4 regions of the Pseudomonas sp. GW821-FHT07G06 genome follow, and region 1 is predicted to be linked to each of the others. Evidence: predicted binding sites of a transcription regulator. Region 1 holds the regulator's gene; each other region holds the start of a gene.

Evidence for each region. The regulator FliA, encoded in region 1, starts transcription of late flagellar genes. The targets are predictions, from matches to a motif close to CTAAAGTTTNNNNNNNNNNNGCCGNTAA.
Region 2: a site for FliA is predicted at 1,296-1,323, ahead of AC3WJW_RS12205 (methyl-accepting chemotaxis protein). Genes of this name have one in related genera too.
Region 3: a site for FliA is predicted at 1,729-1,756, ahead of AC3WJW_RS19460 (methyl-accepting chemotaxis protein). Genes of this name have one in related genera too.
Region 4: a site for FliA is predicted at 1,704-1,731, ahead of AC3WJW_RS15765 (flagellar protein MotY). Genes of this name have one in related genera too.

The regions. Positions count from the first base shown of each region.
Region 1 covers NZ_JBYSVW010000001.1:271,752-276,121, reverse strand. Annotated here, with positions in the region: gene flhF (flagellar biosynthesis GTPase FlhF) at 1-144, shown strand, start outside; gene fleN (flagellar synthesis regulator FleN) at 261-1,091, shown strand; gene fliA (RNA polymerase sigma factor FliA) at 1,088-1,828, shown strand; gene AC3WJW_RS01160 (chemotaxis response regulator CheY) at 1,996-2,367, shown strand; gene AC3WJW_RS01155 (protein phosphatase CheZ) at 2,389-3,177, shown strand; gene AC3WJW_RS01150 (chemotaxis protein CheA) at 3,225-4,370, shown strand, end outside.
Region 2 covers NZ_JBYSVW010000005.1:215,199-219,568, forward strand. Annotated here, with positions in the region: gene AC3WJW_RS12205 (methyl-accepting chemotaxis protein) at 1-1,263, opposite strand, end outside; gene AC3WJW_RS12210 (CPBP family intramembrane glutamic endopeptidase) at 1,369-2,160, opposite strand; gene acnA (aconitate hydratase AcnA) at 2,383-4,370, opposite strand, start outside.
Region 3 covers NZ_JBYSVW010000011.1:135,161-139,530, forward strand. Annotated here, with positions in the region: gene AC3WJW_RS19450 (inorganic phosphate transporter) at 1-345, opposite strand, end outside; gene AC3WJW_RS19455 (transporter) at 575-1,597, opposite strand; gene AC3WJW_RS19460 (methyl-accepting chemotaxis protein) at 1,870-3,495, shown strand; gene AC3WJW_RS19465 (PepSY domain-containing protein) at 3,548-3,853, opposite strand; gene AC3WJW_RS19470 (glycerophosphodiester phosphodiesterase) at 4,063-4,370, opposite strand, start outside.
Region 4 covers NZ_JBYSVW010000008.1:226,999-231,368, forward strand. Annotated here, with positions in the region: gene rnt (ribonuclease T) at 1-594, opposite strand, end outside; gene pyrC (dihydroorotase) at 591-1,637, opposite strand; gene AC3WJW_RS15765 (flagellar protein MotY) at 1,797-2,702, shown strand; gene AC3WJW_RS15770 (argininosuccinate synthase) at 2,832-4,049, shown strand; gene AC3WJW_RS15775 (hypothetical protein) at 4,200-4,370, opposite strand, start outside.

The DNA.
Region 1 (4,370 bases):
ATTCCGGATGATCTCCATCTGCCGCGCCGTCATCAGTTGGTCAGTCGCGCCGTCAGCGTGCAAATGCAGGAAGAACCCAGCGAAGAAGCCATGGCTGACATGTTCGCTGACATCTACCACAGCCCGACCAAGCAGGTTGGCTGAGGTAATAATGAATCGTTTTTGTACCTACATCGATGGTCTGCCATGCATTGTTCCGTTTGTGAACGCGCAGCCAGTAATGTGGCCTCCGTCTATGCAAGACAAGGTAAAGAAATAACATGGGCAGCATGCATCCCGTACAGGTGATCGCGGTGACCGGCGGCAAAGGTGGCGTCGGGAAAACTAACGTGTCAGTGAACTTGTCCCTGGCTTTGGCTGAGCTTGGCCGGCGCGTCATGCTGCTGGACGCCGACCTGGGGCTGGCGAACGTCGACGTTCTGCTGGGGCTGACACCCAAACGTACCCTGGCCGACGTGATCGAGGGCCGCTGCGAACTGCGCGATGTACTGCTGCAGGGACCAGGCGGCATTCGTATCGTTCCGGCCGCATCCGGCACACAGAGCATGGTGCATCTGAGCCCTGCGCAACACGCAGGCCTGATCCAGGCCTTCAGTGATATCGGCGACAACCTCGACGTATTGGTGATCGACACCGCTGCGGGCATTGGTGAGTCGGTCGTCAGCTTCGTTCGCGCAGCCCAGGAAGTGCTGCTGGTGGTGTGCGACGAGCCGACCTCGATTACCGATGCCTACGCCTTGATCAAGTTGCTCAATCGCGACTACGGCATGAACCGCTTCCGCGTCCTGGCCAACATGGCCCAGAGCCCGCAGGAAGGGCGCAACCTGTTCGCCAAGTTGACCAAGGTCACGGATCGCTTCCTCGACGTCGCCCTACAATACGTCGGCGCGGTGCCCTACGACGAAAGCGTGCGCAAGGCTGTGCAGAAGCAGCGCGCCGTCTACGAGGCCTTCCCGCGTTCCAAGTGCTCGCTGGCGTTCAAGGCCATCGCGCAGAAGGTCGATACCTGGCCGCTGCCTGCCAACCCGCGCGGGCACCTGGAGTTTTTCGTCGAACGTCTCGTGCAGCAAACAGCAGGACCTGTGCTATGACAGCCAGCGGTTACAACCTCTACAAAAAATCGGCTCGTGATGCGCAGTACGAGCTGATCGAGCGTTACGCGCCGCTGGTTAAACGCATTGCTTACCACTTGCTGGCGCGTTTGCCGGCCAGTGTCCAGGTCGAAGACCTGATCCAGGCCGGGATGATCGGCCTGCTTGAGGTATCGACCAAATATGACGCCAGCAAAGGCGCCAGTTTCGAGACGTACGCGGGCATTCGAATCCGCGGCGCCATGCTCGATGAAGTGCGCAAGGGGGACTGGGCGCCACGCTCGGTTCACCGCAATACGCGCATGGTCAGCGACGCCATTCGCTCGATTGAAGCGAAAACCGGCCGTGACGCTAAAGATCACGAAGTTGCGGCCGAACTCCAATTGAGTCTCGACGATTACTACGGAATTTTGAACGACACCCTGGGCAGCCGGTTATTCAGTTTCGACGATCTGTTGCAGGACGGCGAACACGAAGGGCTGCACGAGGATGGCGCGAGTGCTCATACCGAGCCGTCACGCGATCTGGAAGATGAACGCTTCCAGGCTGCGCTGGCGGATGCGATTGCCAATTTGCCGGAGCGTGAGCGACTGGTGTTGGCGCTGTACTACGACGAAGAGTTGAACCTCAAGGAAATCGGTGAGGTCCTGGGGGTCAGCGAATCTCGGGTCAGCCAGTTACACAGCCAGTGCGCGGCCCGCTTGCGGGGGCGTTTGGGGGAGTGGCGAGCGCGCTGAAGGCAGTGTGGGGACACTGCGAAAGAGGCTGGTGTGGTGTTGAACTGCGCCGGTCCCGATCTGTTGTGCTCCAGACAGTCATTGAGTGCTTTGCCGGATTGATTGAAATGGCGCGTCCAGGTGCTGGGCGCGTTTAAGACTGCTTGGAGGTCGAATTGGACAAGAACATGAAAATCCTCATCGTTGATGACTTCTCAACGATGCGGCGGATCATCAAGAACCTGCTGCGTGACCTTGGGTTCACCAACACCGTCGAGGCCGACGATGGCACTACCGCCATTCCGGTGCTCAACAGCGGAAGCATCGACTTTCTGGTAACGGACTGGAACATGCCGGGCATGACCGGTATCGATCTGCTGCGCCACGTGCGTGCCGATGAAAAGCTCAAGCACCTGCCGGTGCTGATGGTGACCGCTGAAGCCAAGCGTGAGCAGATCATCGAAGCGGCCCAGGCCGGCGTTAACGGCTATGTGGTCAAACCCTTCACGGCCCAGGCGTTGAAAGAAAAAATCGAGAAGATTTTCGAACGCATCGGTTGATGACTGCGCCACGGGGGAGCTATGGGCAATAACGAAACTTCATTGGGCGATTTTGAGTCGACCCTGAAAAAACACGCCGTCGAATTGGTCGAGAGCCTTGAAAAAGGCAAGTTCGGCGACGCGGTGCAATTGATCCATGAGCTCAACCAGACCCGTGACCGCGGCCTGTATCAGGAAGTGGGCAAGCTCACTCGCGAACTGCATAGCGCGATCGTCAATTTCCAGATTGACCCGCACATGCCGCAAGCCGAAGAAGTGTCGCAGATCACCGACGCCACCGAGCGTCTGGGCTATGTGGTCAAGCTGACCGAGGCCGCGGCCAACCGCACCATGGATCTGGTGGAGAATGCCACGCCGCTGGTCAACAGCCTGGCGGATGAAGCCCAGGCCTTGAGCACGGACTGGGGGCGCTTCATGCGTCGTGAAGTCGGCGCTGAAGAGTTTCGTGAACTGGCCCGGCGGGTCGACGGCTTCCTGGTGCGCAGCGGCACGGACAATCGCGCGGTGTCGGGCAACCTGAACGACATCCTGCTCGCCCAGGATTACCAGGACCTCACGGGGCAAGTGATCAAGCGTGTGACCCAGTTGGTTACCGAAGTTGAAAGCAACCTGCTCAAGCTCGTGCTGATGGCCAGTCAGGTGGACCGCTTTGCGGGCATCGAACATGACCGTGAAGCGATGCTTGCTGAAAAAGATCCACAAAAACATCTCTCTCAGGGTGAAGGTCCGCAGATTCATGCCGATAAAAGAGAAGACGTTGTGTCCGGTCAGGACGATGTGGACGATTTGCTATCCAGCCTAGGATTTTAGAGTTTTAGGTTTTTTGGGTTTTTAGACCTTTAGGAGCACCCCCCCTGATGAGCTTCGGCGCCGATGAAGAGATCCTTCAGGATTTCCTGGTTGAGGCCGGCGAGATTCTAGAGCAACTGTCCGAGCAACTGGTCGAGCTGGAAAGCCGTCCGGATGATGCGGATTTGCTCAATGCAATTTTTCGCGGTTTTCACACTGTAAAAGGGGGCGCCGGCTTCCTCCAGCTCAACGAGCTGGTGGAGTGCTGCCACATCGCCGAGAACGTGTTCGACATCCTGCGCAAGGGTGAGCGTCGCGTCGATTCGGAATTGATGGACGTGGTTCTCGAAGCGCTGGACGCGGTGAACAGCATGTTCAGCGAAGTCCGCGAGCGCAGCCCGATCACGGCGGCGACACCTGAGCTGCTGGCGGCGCTGGCCCGTCTGGCCGAGCCGCAATCGGCTGACGAAGGGGTTGCTGCGCCTGTTGCCGCCGTGGTTGAAGCGCCGGTGGCCGAAGCCGATTCAGGCGATATTACCGATAACGAATTCGAGCAGTTGCTGGACTCGCTCAATGCCGTCAAGGCACAGGCCGAGGCGCCGGTGGTTGCCCACGCACCTGCAAGAGAGACACCTGCCAGCGATGCGGCTGCCAGCGACGAAATCACCGATGCCGAGTTCGAGTCGTTGCTCGATCAGTTGCACGGTAAAGGCCAGTTTGCCGTCGATGCGATTGCGCAGGCTCCGGCGGCGCCAGAAGCACCGAAAGCGCCGGGCGACAGTTCCGATATTACGGACGACGAATTTGAAGCACTGCTCGACCAGTTGCATGGCAAGGGCAACTTTGCTGTCGAGGCACTGGAGTCGGCCATTGCGTCGGTGCCTGCACCTGCTGCCCCCAGCGCGGCGGCGGCTGGCAGCGATCTGATTTCCGATCACGAGTTCGAAGCGCTGCTCGACGAATTGCACGGCAAGGGCAAGTTCAGCGAAGTCGGCACCGCGACAGCGGCCAACGGTTCGAACGCCGCTGTTGCGGCACCGGCACCGGCAGCCAAGGCGGCGCCGAAACCTGTGGCCAAGGCCCCCGAGCCAAAAGCCGAAGCGCCGGCAGCCGCCGCACCGGTTGCTGCCCGCGCCCCGGCCGCGCCACCGGCGGAAAAACCGGCGAGCGAAGCCGAGACCACCGTACGCGTCGATACCGCGCGTCTGGACGAG
Region 2 (4,370 bases), on a different contig from region 1:
CGCAGTACCGGCAGTATGCTGGAGCTTGGCGATCAGCGCATGAATCTGCCCGGTGGACTCGCTGGTGCGTTGCGCCAGCTGACGGACTTCGTCGGCCACCACCGCAAAACCACGGCCCATCTCACCGGCACGGGCCGCTTCGATGGCGGCGTTCAGGGCCAGCAGGTTGGTCTGGTCGGCGATGCCTTTGATCACATCGACCACGCCACCGATTTCGTTGCTGTCCTTGGCCAGCTGGGTCACGGTGACGCCGGTTTCACCGACCACCACCGACAGGCGCTGGATGGCTTCGCGGGTTTCCCCGGCGATGTCACGACCGCGACCGGTCAGGCGATTGGCTTCCTGGGTGGCGTCGGCGGTGCGTTGTACGTGGCTGGCGACTTCCTGGGTGGTCGCGGCCATCTGGTTGACCGCGGTGGCCACCTGCTCGGTCTCGACCCGTTGACGTTCCAGGCCGCTGGAACTGTTGTGCGCCAGGGCATCGGACTGCCTGGCCTGATCGGTCAAGTGCTCGGCCGTGTCCTGCAGTCGCGTCAGACAGGTTTTCAAGCGTGCTTCCTGGCTGAGGATGGACATCTCCAGCTGCGCCTGGGCGCCGCGACTGTCGGTGTACATCTGTGCGATCAAGGGGTCGGAGGTAGTCTGCTCGGCCAGGCGCAGCAAACGCTTGATCCCGCGCTGTTGCCACTGCAGGCCCATCAGGCCCAGCGGCACCGAGAGTCCGGCGGCCAGGGCAAAACCCCAATGGGAGTTCAGCGATGCACCGATCATGAAGCTCAATTGGCTGACCAGAATGAACGGCAGCCAGTCCTGCAGGATCGGCAGCCATTTGTCCGAGGAGGGGATGGCTGACTTGCCCTGGTTGATGCGTTGGTAGAGCGCTTCGGCACGGCGGATCTGTTCGGCGGTGGGCTTGACCCGCACCGACTCGTAACCGACCACCTGATTGCCTTCGAAGACCGGTGTCACATAGGCGTTCACCCAGTAGTGGTCACCGCTCTTGCAGCGATTCTTCACAATGCCCATCCATGGCAAGCCTTGTTTCAGTGTGCCCCACATGTGTGCGAACACCGCGGCCGGGACGTCGGGGTGACGGACCAGGTTGTGCGGTGCACGGATCAGTTCCTCTCGGGAATACCCGCTGATTTCGACAAAGGCGTCGTTGCAGTAGGTGATCATGCCCTTGGCATCGGTGGTGGAAATCAACCGTTGCTGGGCCGGGAAGGTCCGCTCGCGTTGTGTAATTGGCTGGTTGTTACGCATGGCTTTTTTAATCCGCAAGGCTTTCAAGTGCTGTATCGGCAAGACCGGCGGATTGTTGAGGTTATTTTTCGAAAATCAGCAATGCGTCGCAAAATGACCCTTGCGTCAGCCGGCGAGCATCGGATAGGTGAACAGGCTGAAGTGCAGCAGGTTCAAGCCGAAGTGGGTGGCGATTGCGGCCGCCAGCCCGCCGAAACGGTAGGCCAGGCCATAGCCGATCCCGGCCAGGCTGGCCAGCAGGACCCATTGCCAGCCTGCCCCGGCATGGGCCAGGCCGAAGATCAACGAAGCCAGGAGCAGGGCAAGGTTTTCACCATGGCGCAGGTTTTTCAGGCAACGGCTCAGGCCACCCTGGATGTAGCCGCGGAACAGCGCTTCCTCGACCAGCGTCACCAGCAGCAGATTGTTCAGTAGCCACAGCCAGGCCTGATCAGGCCATTTCGGCGCCCAGGCGATGACACCCAGCAACAGCGCGCCGCCCAGTGTCAGCACGGCGCTCAAGGTCAGTGCCAGTGCGGTGGCATATAGAAAGGAGCGCAACGGGTAACGACCGACAATCCATGGGCAGACCAACAGCAGCCAGAAGCCGATCAGCGGTTTGTCCAGGTTCAGGAACATGGAAAACGGGATGGCGTTTTCGCTGAAACGCTGCAGCGCAATGCCGCGACCGTTATGGAAGCCCGGTAGCCAGTGCAATGCCAGGGCCAGCGCCAGAACGATGAACAGGCCGTGGCCGAGGATGCGTAGACCAGGAATCACGTGCTGGCGAACGGTGAAGCCTGCGGTCAACAGCAGCATCACCGAGATTGCCGCCCGCCAATCGAGGTGACCATAGCTCAGCGCCAATCCGTAGCCGAGGGTGAGCAGGGCCAGAAACGTCCATGGCAGGGCAATCATTTGAAGTCCTTGTGTCTGAATGTGCGATGCACCACCACCCCCCTGTGGGAGCGAGCCTGCTCGCGATGGCGTTGTGCCAGTCAATATTGATTCCAACTGACACACTGCCATCGCGAGCAGGCTCGCTCCCACAAGGGATTGCGGCGCGCGATTATAGGGATGTAGGCGACATATATAAAAACACCGCCCGAAGGCGGTGTGTGTCTGTGTATTGCTCGTCAGTTACGACGCAATCAGCTGCCGCAACACGTAATGCAGAATCCCTCCGGACTTGAAGTACTCCACCTCATTGAGCGTATCGATGCGGCACAACACCTCGACTTTCTCGCGGCTGCCGTCTTCGCGAGTGATGACCAGTGTCAGGTTCATCCGTGGCGTCAGCTCGACACCGCTCAAGCCGAGGATGTCCAGGGTTTCACTGCCGTTCAGGTTCAGGCTCTTGCGGTTCTGGTCCAGCTTGAACTGCAACGGCAGCACGCCCATGCCCACCAGGTTGGAGCGATGGATGCGTTCGAAGCTTTCGGCGATGACCGCTTTGACGCCCAGCAGATTGGTGCCTTTGGCCGCCCAGTCGCGGCTCGATCCGGTGCCGTATTCCTGGCCGGCAATCACCACCAGCGGGGTGCCCGATGCCTGATAGCGCATGGCGGCGTCGTAGATCGGCATTTTTTCCCCGGTGGGAATGTAGCGGGTGTTGCCGCCTTCCTCGCCGCCGAGCATTTCGTTGCGAATGCGGATGTTGGCGAAGGTGCCGCGCATCATCACTTCATGGTTGCCGCGCCGCGAACCGTAGGAGTTGAAGTCCCGCGGTTCCACGCCTTTGTCGCGCAGGTACTGCCCTGCCGGGCTGTCCGCCTTGATGTTGCCGGCGGGGGAGATGTGATCAGTGGTCACCGAGTCGCCGAGCAGGGCGAGAATGTTCGCTGCGCTGACATCCTTGACCACGGGCGGCGGGCCGCCGATGTCGTCGAAGAAAGGGGGATGCTGGATGTAGGTCGAGTCGTCCTGCCAGACATAGGTCGCCGCTTGCGGAACCTCGATTGCCTGCCATTGTTCGTCTCCGGCAAACACTTCGGCGTATTCCTTGTGGAACATGGCGGTGTTGACCTGATTCACCGCGTCGGCGATTTCTTGGCTGCTGGGCCAGATGTCCCGCAGGTAAACCGGTTTGCCGTCCTTGTCTTCGCCCAGCGGTTCGCGGCTGAGGTCGGTGCGTACCGTGCCCGCCAACGCATAGGCGACCACCAATGGCGGTGAGGCCAGCCAGTTGGTTTTCACCAAGGGATGCACCCGGCCTTCGAAGTTGCGATTGCCCGAGAGCACCGACGCCACGGTGAGGTCGGCTTGCTGGATGGCTTTCTCGATCGGTTCCGGCAGCGGCCCGGAGTTGCCAATGCAGGTGGTGCAGCCGTAGCCGACCAGGGCAAAGCCCAATTCATCGAGGTAACGGGTCAGGTCGGCCGCCTTATAGTAGTCGGTGACCACCTTCGAGCCGGGGGCCAGCGAGCTCTTCACCCAGGGTTTGCGTTTCAGGCCTTTTTCCACGGCCTTCTTCGCCACCAGCCCGGCCGCCATCATCACACTCGGGTTGGAGGTGTTGGTGCAGGAGGTGATGGCGGCGATGACCACGGCGCCGTTTTTCAGGCGATAGGTCTGGCCTTCGTAATCGTAATCCGCTTCGCCGGCCATATCGGCGTTGCCGACGGCGACGCCACCACCACCTTCACTTTCGAGGCGACCCTCTTCCTTGCTGGTGGGTTTGAATTGCAGGTCGACGAAGTCGCTGAAGGCTTGCGCGACATTCGGCAGCGACACCCGGTCCTGCGGGCGTTTTGGTCCCGCGAGGCTGGCTTCGACGCTGCCCATGTCCAGCGCCAGGCTGTCGGTGAACACCGGCTCCTGGCCGGGCAGGCGCCACAGGCCCTGGGCCTTGCTGTAGGCCTCGACCAATTGCACCGTTTCAAGAGGGCGGCCGGACAGGCGCAAGTACTCCAGCGTGACGTCGTCCACCGGGAAGAAACCGCAGGTGGCGCCGTATTCCGGCGCCATGTTGGCGATGGTCGCGCGGTCGGCCAGCGGCAGGTCGGCAAGGCCGTCGCCGTAGAATTCGACGAACTTGCCCACCACGCCTTTCTTGCGCAGCATCTGGGTCACGGTCAGCACCAGGTCGGTGGCGGTGATGCCTTCCCTGAGCTTGCCGGTGAGTTTGA
Region 3 (4,370 bases), on a different contig from region 1:
CACCCCGAGGAAGTTGAAGAAACCGGACCAGACCACCGCCACGTTCGGCGGCAGCGAATGGGTGTAGATCACCGTGGCCACCGCGTTGGCGGTGTCATGGAAGCCGTTGACGAACTCAAAGCCCAGGGCGATCAAGAGCGCCACGCCGAGCAGCAGGAACGGCGTCCAGGTGGTGACCACCGTGCCGAGTTCGTTCATGTCGTGCATCAGGCTATAGGCAGTAAACAACAAGCCGATGGCCAGCACGGCAAAAAATACCACGAGGGTGATCAGGCCGGGCTTCTTGTCGAATTGCGGTCTGGCGCTACTGGCCGGTGCCGGGGCGGTGAAGGAGGGCGTAGCCATCACGGACATTCCTGAGGAGGGAGGTGTACCGGTGATAATCGTTGCCAATTGTTACAGGGAGACTGCTTTGGATCAGTGTTTGGTTTTTTGCAGGGCCGCTGATCTGGAATCGAGCGCTGAACCCTGTGGGAGCGAGCTTGCTCGCGATGACGGTCTTTCATTCAACATCTCTGTTGGCTGACAGGGCCTCATCGCGAGCAAGCTCGCTCCCACAGGTTTTCGGACAGACTCAATAATCCTGCTGCTTGCGAAACGCCCAGCGCCCGGCAATCACGGTAAAGGTCGCGACCAGCGCCACCAGGATCCAGAAACCTTCTGGGTCACCGGCCAGCGGAATGCCGCCGACGTTCATGCCGAAAAAACCGGCAATAATGTTGATTGGCAGCGCCAGCACCGTCACCACTGTCAGGGTGAACAGCGTGCGGTTGGTCTGTTCGTTGATGTTGGCGGCGATCTCTTCCTGCAACAGCTTGATCCGCTCACCCAGCGCCGTGAGGTCGTTGATGATCAGCGCAAACTCCTCGGTGGATTTGCGCAGTTCCTTCACGTCTTCCTTTTGCAGCCATTGCGGCGGCCGGTTGAGCAGGCGCAGCAATGAACCTGGCTCCAGCGCCAGCAGCCGTTGCAAACGCACCAGCACCCGGCGATTGGCGCCCAGCTCGGCGCGGTTGGTCGACAGGCGCGAGGAGAGCAACTCGTCTTCGATCTGGTCCACGCTCTGGCTGGTCTTGCGCACGATCTGGGTCAGCACTTCACCCTGGTCGCGCAGCAGATGCACCAGCAGCTCCAGCGGGGAGCGAAAGCATTCCCGGGCCTTCACCGACGAGCGCAACTTGTCCACCGAGTGCAGCGGCTGCAGGCGGGCGCTGATGATCAGCCGGCTGCGGGCGCACACCCACAAGGTCGAGACATCCGACGAGACCAGGTTGCTGAGGTTGAACACCACGTCGTTGACCACCGCCAGCAACGCGGAGTCGACATGCTCGATGCGCGTCGAGCGCGAGCCTTCGTGCAGCGCCTCGAAAAATTCCTCGGGCAACTCCAGGTGGCTTTTCATCCAGCGCTCGCACGCGGCATGGGCGAGGTTCAGGTGCAGCCAGAGAAACTGTTCGTCGCTCTCCGGTTGTTGCAGGTACTGCAAGGCTTCGGCGGAGTTGATTTCCCGACCGGCCTCACCGGGGCGAAAACTGAAACCGTAGAGCAGGCCGAACAGATCCGTGTCGCGATGGCTTTGATCGATGCTGTGGTTCATGAGGACTCGCAAGGGGAGGCGCCTGTCACGTGTTTTACAGGTTCACTTGAGCGGCATCATCGCAAGCCGGGATGACGTTTTTGTGACAGGAAAATAACGCAAACGAATGCCCTACCGGCGGTCGGAATGCTCTCAAGAACCGCTCTGGCACGCCGATCACGCTTGGGTTAAGTTGCGCGCCGCAGGCCTCGGCCGAGACCGCAGACAGGGATGTCCGGACACCTTCCACGCCTTTTCGGGGCGTGCCTCATTCCTGTCATGAGTACCCTTCGATGCTTTTGCAAAAGTCCTTGAGAGCACAAATTCTCGCCCTGCTGAGTGGCAGCCTGCTGGCGATGCTGTTGATCGCCCTGGCGTGCTTTCACTTCCTGTCCAGTGGCGTGCAGAGCTACGCCAATCTGATCGAGGGCCCGCTGCATACCTCGCAATTGATCGATGAAGCCAACCTGCAATTCAAGGTGCAGGTGCAAGAGTGGAAAAACGTCCTGTTGCGCGGCAAGCAACCGGCGGACTTGAGCAAGTACTGGGGGCAATTCGAAGACCGTCAGCGTGATGTGCAAAACATCCTTGGCGAACTGGCCGCGCAGAAGGGCATCGAGCCGTCACTCAAGAACCGCATCGAGCGCTTGCGTGACGAACATCGTCAGTTGGGCGCGGCGTATCAGAAGGGGCGGGACGCGTTCGTGGCCGCTGGCGGTGATCCGACGGCGGGCGATACCGCGGTCAAAGGCGTAGACCGCGCGACCAGCGATCAGATGAGCGAACTGGTCAGCGAGTTGCGCAAACAGGGTATCGAGCAGTCGACCTTGATCAGCGCCGCCGCCGATCGCACGGTGCTGCTGGGGCTGGTCGTGATGCTGGTTTCGGGGGTGTTGATCGGCCTGCTGAGCCTGTGGCTGGTCAACCGCAACCTGGTCGAGCCGATCCGCAAACTGATCGACTACGTGGCGCAACTCAGTCAGGGTCGTCTCGCCGAGCGCGTGGCCAGCACCCGTCAGGACGAGTTGGGCAAACTGGCGATCGCCGCCAACACCCTGCGCGATTTCCTCGCCGAAACCTTCAGCCGTTTGCAGCGCAGCGCGTCGGACCTCGACAGCGCCAGCGGTGAGTTGAACTCGATCGCCACCGTGATGGCCGGCGGTACCAACGAGCAGTTCAACCGCACCGATCAGGTGGCCACGGCAATGAACGAAATGTCTGCCACGGCACAGGAAGTGGCGCGTCATGCCGCCGAAGCGGCGCGGGCCGCCGACGATGCCGACCAGTCCGCCCAGCAGGGCGAAAAAGTCATGCAGGGCACCATCCACACCATCACCCGGATGCGTGGCGAAATCGCCAACACCGCCACGGTCATCCGCCAACTGGAAACCGACAGCGGGCGCATCGGCAAGGTCCTGGAAGTGATTCGCGGCATCGCCGAACAGACCAACCTGCTGGCGCTCAACGCGGCCATCGAAGCGGCCCGCGCCGGTGAGGCCGGGCGCGGTTTCGCCGTGGTGGCTGATGAAGTCCGCAGCCTGGCCCAGCGCACGGCAGCGTCGATCATCGAGATCAACCAGATCATTCAAACCGTGCAGACCGGTGCAATCGAAGCGGCTCAGGCGATTGAAAGCGGTCAGTCACGCAGCGAAGAAAGCGTGCAGCAGGTGACCGAGGCCGGCGCCATGCTCGAACGCATCACCCTGGCCGTGGAAGCCATCCGCGACATGAACCGGCAGATCGCCACTGCAGCCGAAGAACAGACCTCAGTGGCTGAAGACATCTCGCGCAACCTCACCGAGATCACCAGCATCGCCAGCACCAACCTGGACAACGTGCAGCGCACCGAAGCGGCGAGCAACAACCTGCACGGTTTGTCGGGGCAGTTGAACGAGGTGACGGCGCGTTTGAGCGCTTAAACGCAAAAAGCCGCACGATCGTCAGAGCGTGCGGCTTTTGTGGGTGTTGTGATTACTTGTCTTGCTTGTTTTTCAGGACCTTGCCGTTAGAGGCATCGATGTCCACATCCCACTCGACGTTCTTGGCGTCGCGCAACTCGATCTCATACTCGTAACCGTTGAAATGGTTATCCAGCTCGGTTTTGGTGATCGTTGCACCCGGGTGCAGATCCAGAGCGATCTTGTTCAGATCTTCCAGGGGTTTGATCTTGCCGTCCTTGACCAGTTGCGGGATCTCATCCACGCGCACGTCGGCCTGGGCCAGACCGGCAGTGAGGGTCAGGGTTGCAGCGGTAAACAAAGCAGTCAGAGTCTTCATGGGCTTCTTTCCTTGGGTGATCTGTTTAAGTGAGATCAGGTTAGCTTTTGTAACTTAAGCCACCCTTAAAACCCTCTACATGTCCTGCATCAATTCCTGTGGGAGCGTGGCTTGCCCGCGATAGCGGAGTGTCAGTCAACGTTGATGTTGAAGCTGATGGCCTCTTCGCGGGCAAGCCACGCTCCCACAGGGTTTTGCGTGATTGCGGGTCAGTAGCCGTTGTTCTGTAGTACCTGCGCCACGCTCGCCACCGCCGGGCGTTTATTGAACTTCAACAACTCACTGGCGCGGTTGGTGAAGATCCCGTCGACGCCGGCGTCCATGACTTTCTGGTAGTCCACCGCATCGTCGATGGTGTAGACGTGCACCAGCAGGCCCTGATCGTGGGTGTACTGGTTCATCCAGGGTTGCACCAGGTCCGAGTAACTCTGGTCGCCACCCTGGGTCAGTGCGGCGGACGGGCCGGTACCGATGGTGCCCTGGGCCTTGGCGTAGTCGACCCAGCGCTGGAATTCGA
Region 4 (4,370 bases), on a different contig from region 1:
ATAGCGCGCCGAGTGAGCCTCACGGCCGTCGAAGTCGATGTCCGCTGCCTGACACGCCTTGGCCAGCACCGTCTGGCCGTATGCCAGGCCAGCGAGCGTCGCGGTATCGAAACTGGAGAACGGATGGAACGGATTGCGCTTCATGTCCAGGCGCGCAACCGCCGCATTCAGGAAGCCCAGGTCGAAGCTGCTGTTATGCCCGACCAGGATCGCCCGTTTGCAACCGTTGGCCTTGAGGGCCTTGCGCACGCCGCGGAAGATATCGTTGAGGGCAGACTCTTCACTCACGGCCATGCGCAGCGGGTGATCGAGCTTGATCCCGGTGAATTCCAGGGCTGCCGCTTCGATGTTCGCGCCTTCGAATGGCTCGACCCGGAAGAAGTAGGTGTGATCCGGGTAGACAAAACCCTTTTCATCCATGGCGATGGTGGTCGCGGCGATTTCCAGCAGGGCGTCGGTGGCCGAGTTGAAGCCACCGGTTTCTACGTCGACGACCACCGGCAGGTAACCACGAAACCGTGCGGCCATTGGATGACGGGAACCGCCACCGCCGCCATTGCCTTCCAGTTCGTCGTCGAAATGGTCTTCACTCACGCGTGTTCCTCCAGCAGGCGCCAGCGCAGTTTTTCACCGGCGCGCAGCGGGATAACGGTCAGCTCGCCAAACGGCAGGCTGGCAGGGGCGGTCCATTCTTCGCGGACCAGGGTGATGCGATCGGTGTTGGCCGGCAGGCCATAGAAACGCGGGCCGTTGAGGCTGGCGAAGGCTTCGAGCCTGTCCAGCGCATTGCGCTGTTCGAACGCTTCGGCGTACATCTCGATCGCCGCATAAGCGGTGTAGCAGCCGGCGCAACCACAAGCGGCTTCCTTGGCATGCTGGGCGTGGGGGGCCGAGTCGGTGCCGAGGAAGAATTTTTCGCTGCCACTGGTGGCGGCGTCGAGCAGGGCTTCCTGGTGCGTATTGCGCTTGAGGATCGGCAGGCAGTAGAAATGCGGCCGAATCCCGCCCACCAGCATGTGGTTGCGGTTGTACAGCAGGTGATGCGCGGTGATGGTCGCGCCAACGTTGGCCGAAGCCGAGTTGACGAACTGCACGGCGTCAGCGGTGGTGATGTGTTCGAACACCACCTTGAGGGTCGGGAAACGCTCGACCACACGACGCATGTGTTCGTCGATGAAGATTTTTTCGCGGTCGAACACGTCGACATCGCCACGGGTGACTTCGCCGTGGATCAGCAACGGCATCCCGACTTCGGCCATGGCCTCGAGTGCAGGGAAAATCTTGTCGATGCTGGTAACACCAGAGTCCGAGTTGGTGGTCGCGCCGGCCGGGTACAGCTTGGCGGCGTGCACGAATCCGGTGGCCTTGGCCTCGCGGATTTCTTCAGGCTGGGTGCGGTCGGTCAGGTACAGGACCATCAGCGGCTCGAACGGGCTGCCGGCCGGGCGGGCAGCGAGAATCCGCTGGCGATAGCCGTCGGCTTCGGCCGCGTTGCGCACCGGTGGAACCAGGTTGGGCATGATGATGGCGCGGCCAAAGGTGCGCGCGACATCCGCGACGGTATTGGTCAACACGGCACCATCGCGAAGATGAATGTGCCAGTCGTCGGGACGCAGCAGGGTCAGGCGGTCGGACATGAGGGGATTCCAGGCGGGTCAAACTCAAGGGAATGCTACCGGAAAAGACTCTTGCAGGCACTCGCTATCAAGTTTTGCCGCCAGCTTCCGATATCCAACGGGTATGCCGTAAACATGTGTGTGTCGGTCTTTTTGTTGTAGAAACCAGTGGAGCCTCCCGTGCGCCAGCGTTATTTAGCCTTGCTCAGTGTGTTTGCCAGCCTTCCCGCGATGGCGCTCACTTTTCAGACCCGCCTGGAGAGCATTGAGTGGACGGTCGAAGGCGACAAGTTCGAATGCCGCCTGACACAGCCGATTACCGACTTCGGTTCGGGTGAGTTCGTGCGCAAGGCCGGTGAGCAGGCAACGTTTCGTCTGAATGCCTATAACCCGATGATGGGCGGAGGTTCGGCGACCTTGCTGGCCGCTGCTGCACCTTGGCAACCGGGGCGTGACGATATCAACCTGGGCACGGTGAGGATCGGCAGCGGCAACGTGTTGTTCAACAGTTCGCAGGTGCAGGCCGGACGCCTGATCAGTGGCCTGATGGACGGTCGCAGCCCGGTGGTTCGCCATGCCTCGGGGGATGGCCGGGTGTCGGAAGTGCGCTTGCTGCCGGTCAGGTTCACCAAGGCGTTTGCCGATTATCAAAGCTGCGTGGCCAAACTGTTGCCGCAGAACTTCGAGCAGGTGAAACAATCCCAAATCGGCTTCCCAGGCGGCGGAATCGAGCTCGACAGTGCCGCGAAAGCCAAGCTGCAGGTCATGCTGGAGTACATGAAGGCTGATCCGACGGTCAATCACATCGAGCTCGACGGTCACTCCGACAACAGCGGCAACCGCCTGACCAATCGCGACCTCTCGCGGCGCCGGGCCTTGGCAGTGATGGAGTTCTTCAAGGCGAACGGCATCCAGGAGTCGCAAATCACCCTGCGCTTCCATGGCGAACGTTATCCGCTGGCGCCCAATACCAACAACGCCAACCGTGCGAAGAACCGTCGGGTAGCGGTACGTCTGGAGCGGGGAACGCCCGCGGAACAAGTCGCCCCGCAAGCGACGAAAGCGGCCACTTCGGCAACGTCCTGACCCTTCGGTCATCGTCGCGCTCTCGACAGATTCTGTCGCTTGGTCGTCATAAGCTGTCGCGCCTCTGTAAATTATCCTGCATGAGCGGTAGACTTCACGGCTTTCCGTAGAACCCCGTGGAGTGATGGCATGGCGGACGTAAACAAGGTCGTTCTGGCGTATTCCGGCGGCCTGGACACTTCGGTGATCCTCAAGTGGCTGCAGGATACTTATAACTGTGAAGTGGTGACCTTCACCGCTGACCTGGGTCAGGGCGAAGAGGTCGAACCTGCACGTGCCAAGGCTCAGGCCATGGGCGTCAAAGAGATCTATATCGACGACTTGCGCGAAGAGTTCGTGCGCGATTTCGTTTTCCCGATGTTCCGCGCCAACACCGTTTACGAAGGCGAGTACCTGCTGGGTACTTCCATCGCTCGTCCGCTGATCGCCAAGCGCCTGATCGAAATCGCCAACGAAACCGGCGCTGACGCCATTTCCCATGGCGCCACCGGCAAGGGCAACGACCAGGTTCGTTTCGAATTGGGCGCGTACGCCTTGAAGCCTGGCGTGAAAGTGATTGCTCCCTGGCGCGAGTGGGACCTGCTGTCCCGTGAAAAGCTGATGGACTACGCCGCGAAGCACGCGATCCCGATCGAGCGTCACGGCAAGAAGAAATCCCCGTACTCCATGGATGCCAACCTGCTGCACATCTCCTATGAAGGCGGCGTGCTGGAAGACACCTGGACCGAGCACGAAGAAGACATGTGGCGTTGGACCGTTTCCCCGGAAAACGCTCCCGACAAGCCGCAGTACCTGGAACTGACCTACCGCAACGGCGACATCGTCGCGCTGGACGGCGTCGAAATGACGCCGGCCACCGTGCTGGCGACCCTGAACCGTATCGGTGGCGAACACGGTATCGGCCGTCTCGACATCGTCGAGAACCGCTATGTGGGCATGAAGTCCCGTGGCTGCTACGAAACCCCTGGCGGCACCATCATGCTGCGTGCCCACCGTGCGATCGAATCGATCACCCTGGACCGCGAAGTGGCTCACCTCAAAGACGAGTTGATGCCCAAGTACGCCAGCCTGATCTACACCGGTTACTGGTGGAGCCCTGAGCGTCTGATGCTGCAACAGATGATCGATGCGTCCCAGGTCAATGTGAACGGCGTTGTGCGCCTGAAACTGTACAAGGGCAACGTGATCGTCACTGGCCGCAAGTCCGACGACTCGCTGTTCGACGCCAACATCGCGACCTTCGAAGAAGATGGCGGCGCATACAACCAGGCAGATGCTGCAGGCTTCATCAAGCTCAATGCCCTGCGCATGCGCATTGCAGCGAACAAAGGCCGGAAGCTGTTCTGAGACCTTTGAGATCGTGATGGATGCCTGACCTCGTCCTCGACGAGGTCAGGCACCTGAAAACGGGGGTGTGGTGCCAGGTACTGCGCTATCGGATTTATTCGTTTTCACTGACGGTTTCCTGCCTTTCTCCTTCCAATGGTCTGTCCTGTTCTACGCATTGTTGTTTGCCGGTTGTCCGGCTTGATCAATGACCGTCAACCTTTGCGAGACGGGATCGTAGGCAATGTAAAAGGCAGAGCAGTGCTTCCTGGTCTGTCTGGAATGTTTGAGTGCACTGGCCTTCAGTAAAGTCTCTGAAATGGCACAAGTGACAAACACAAT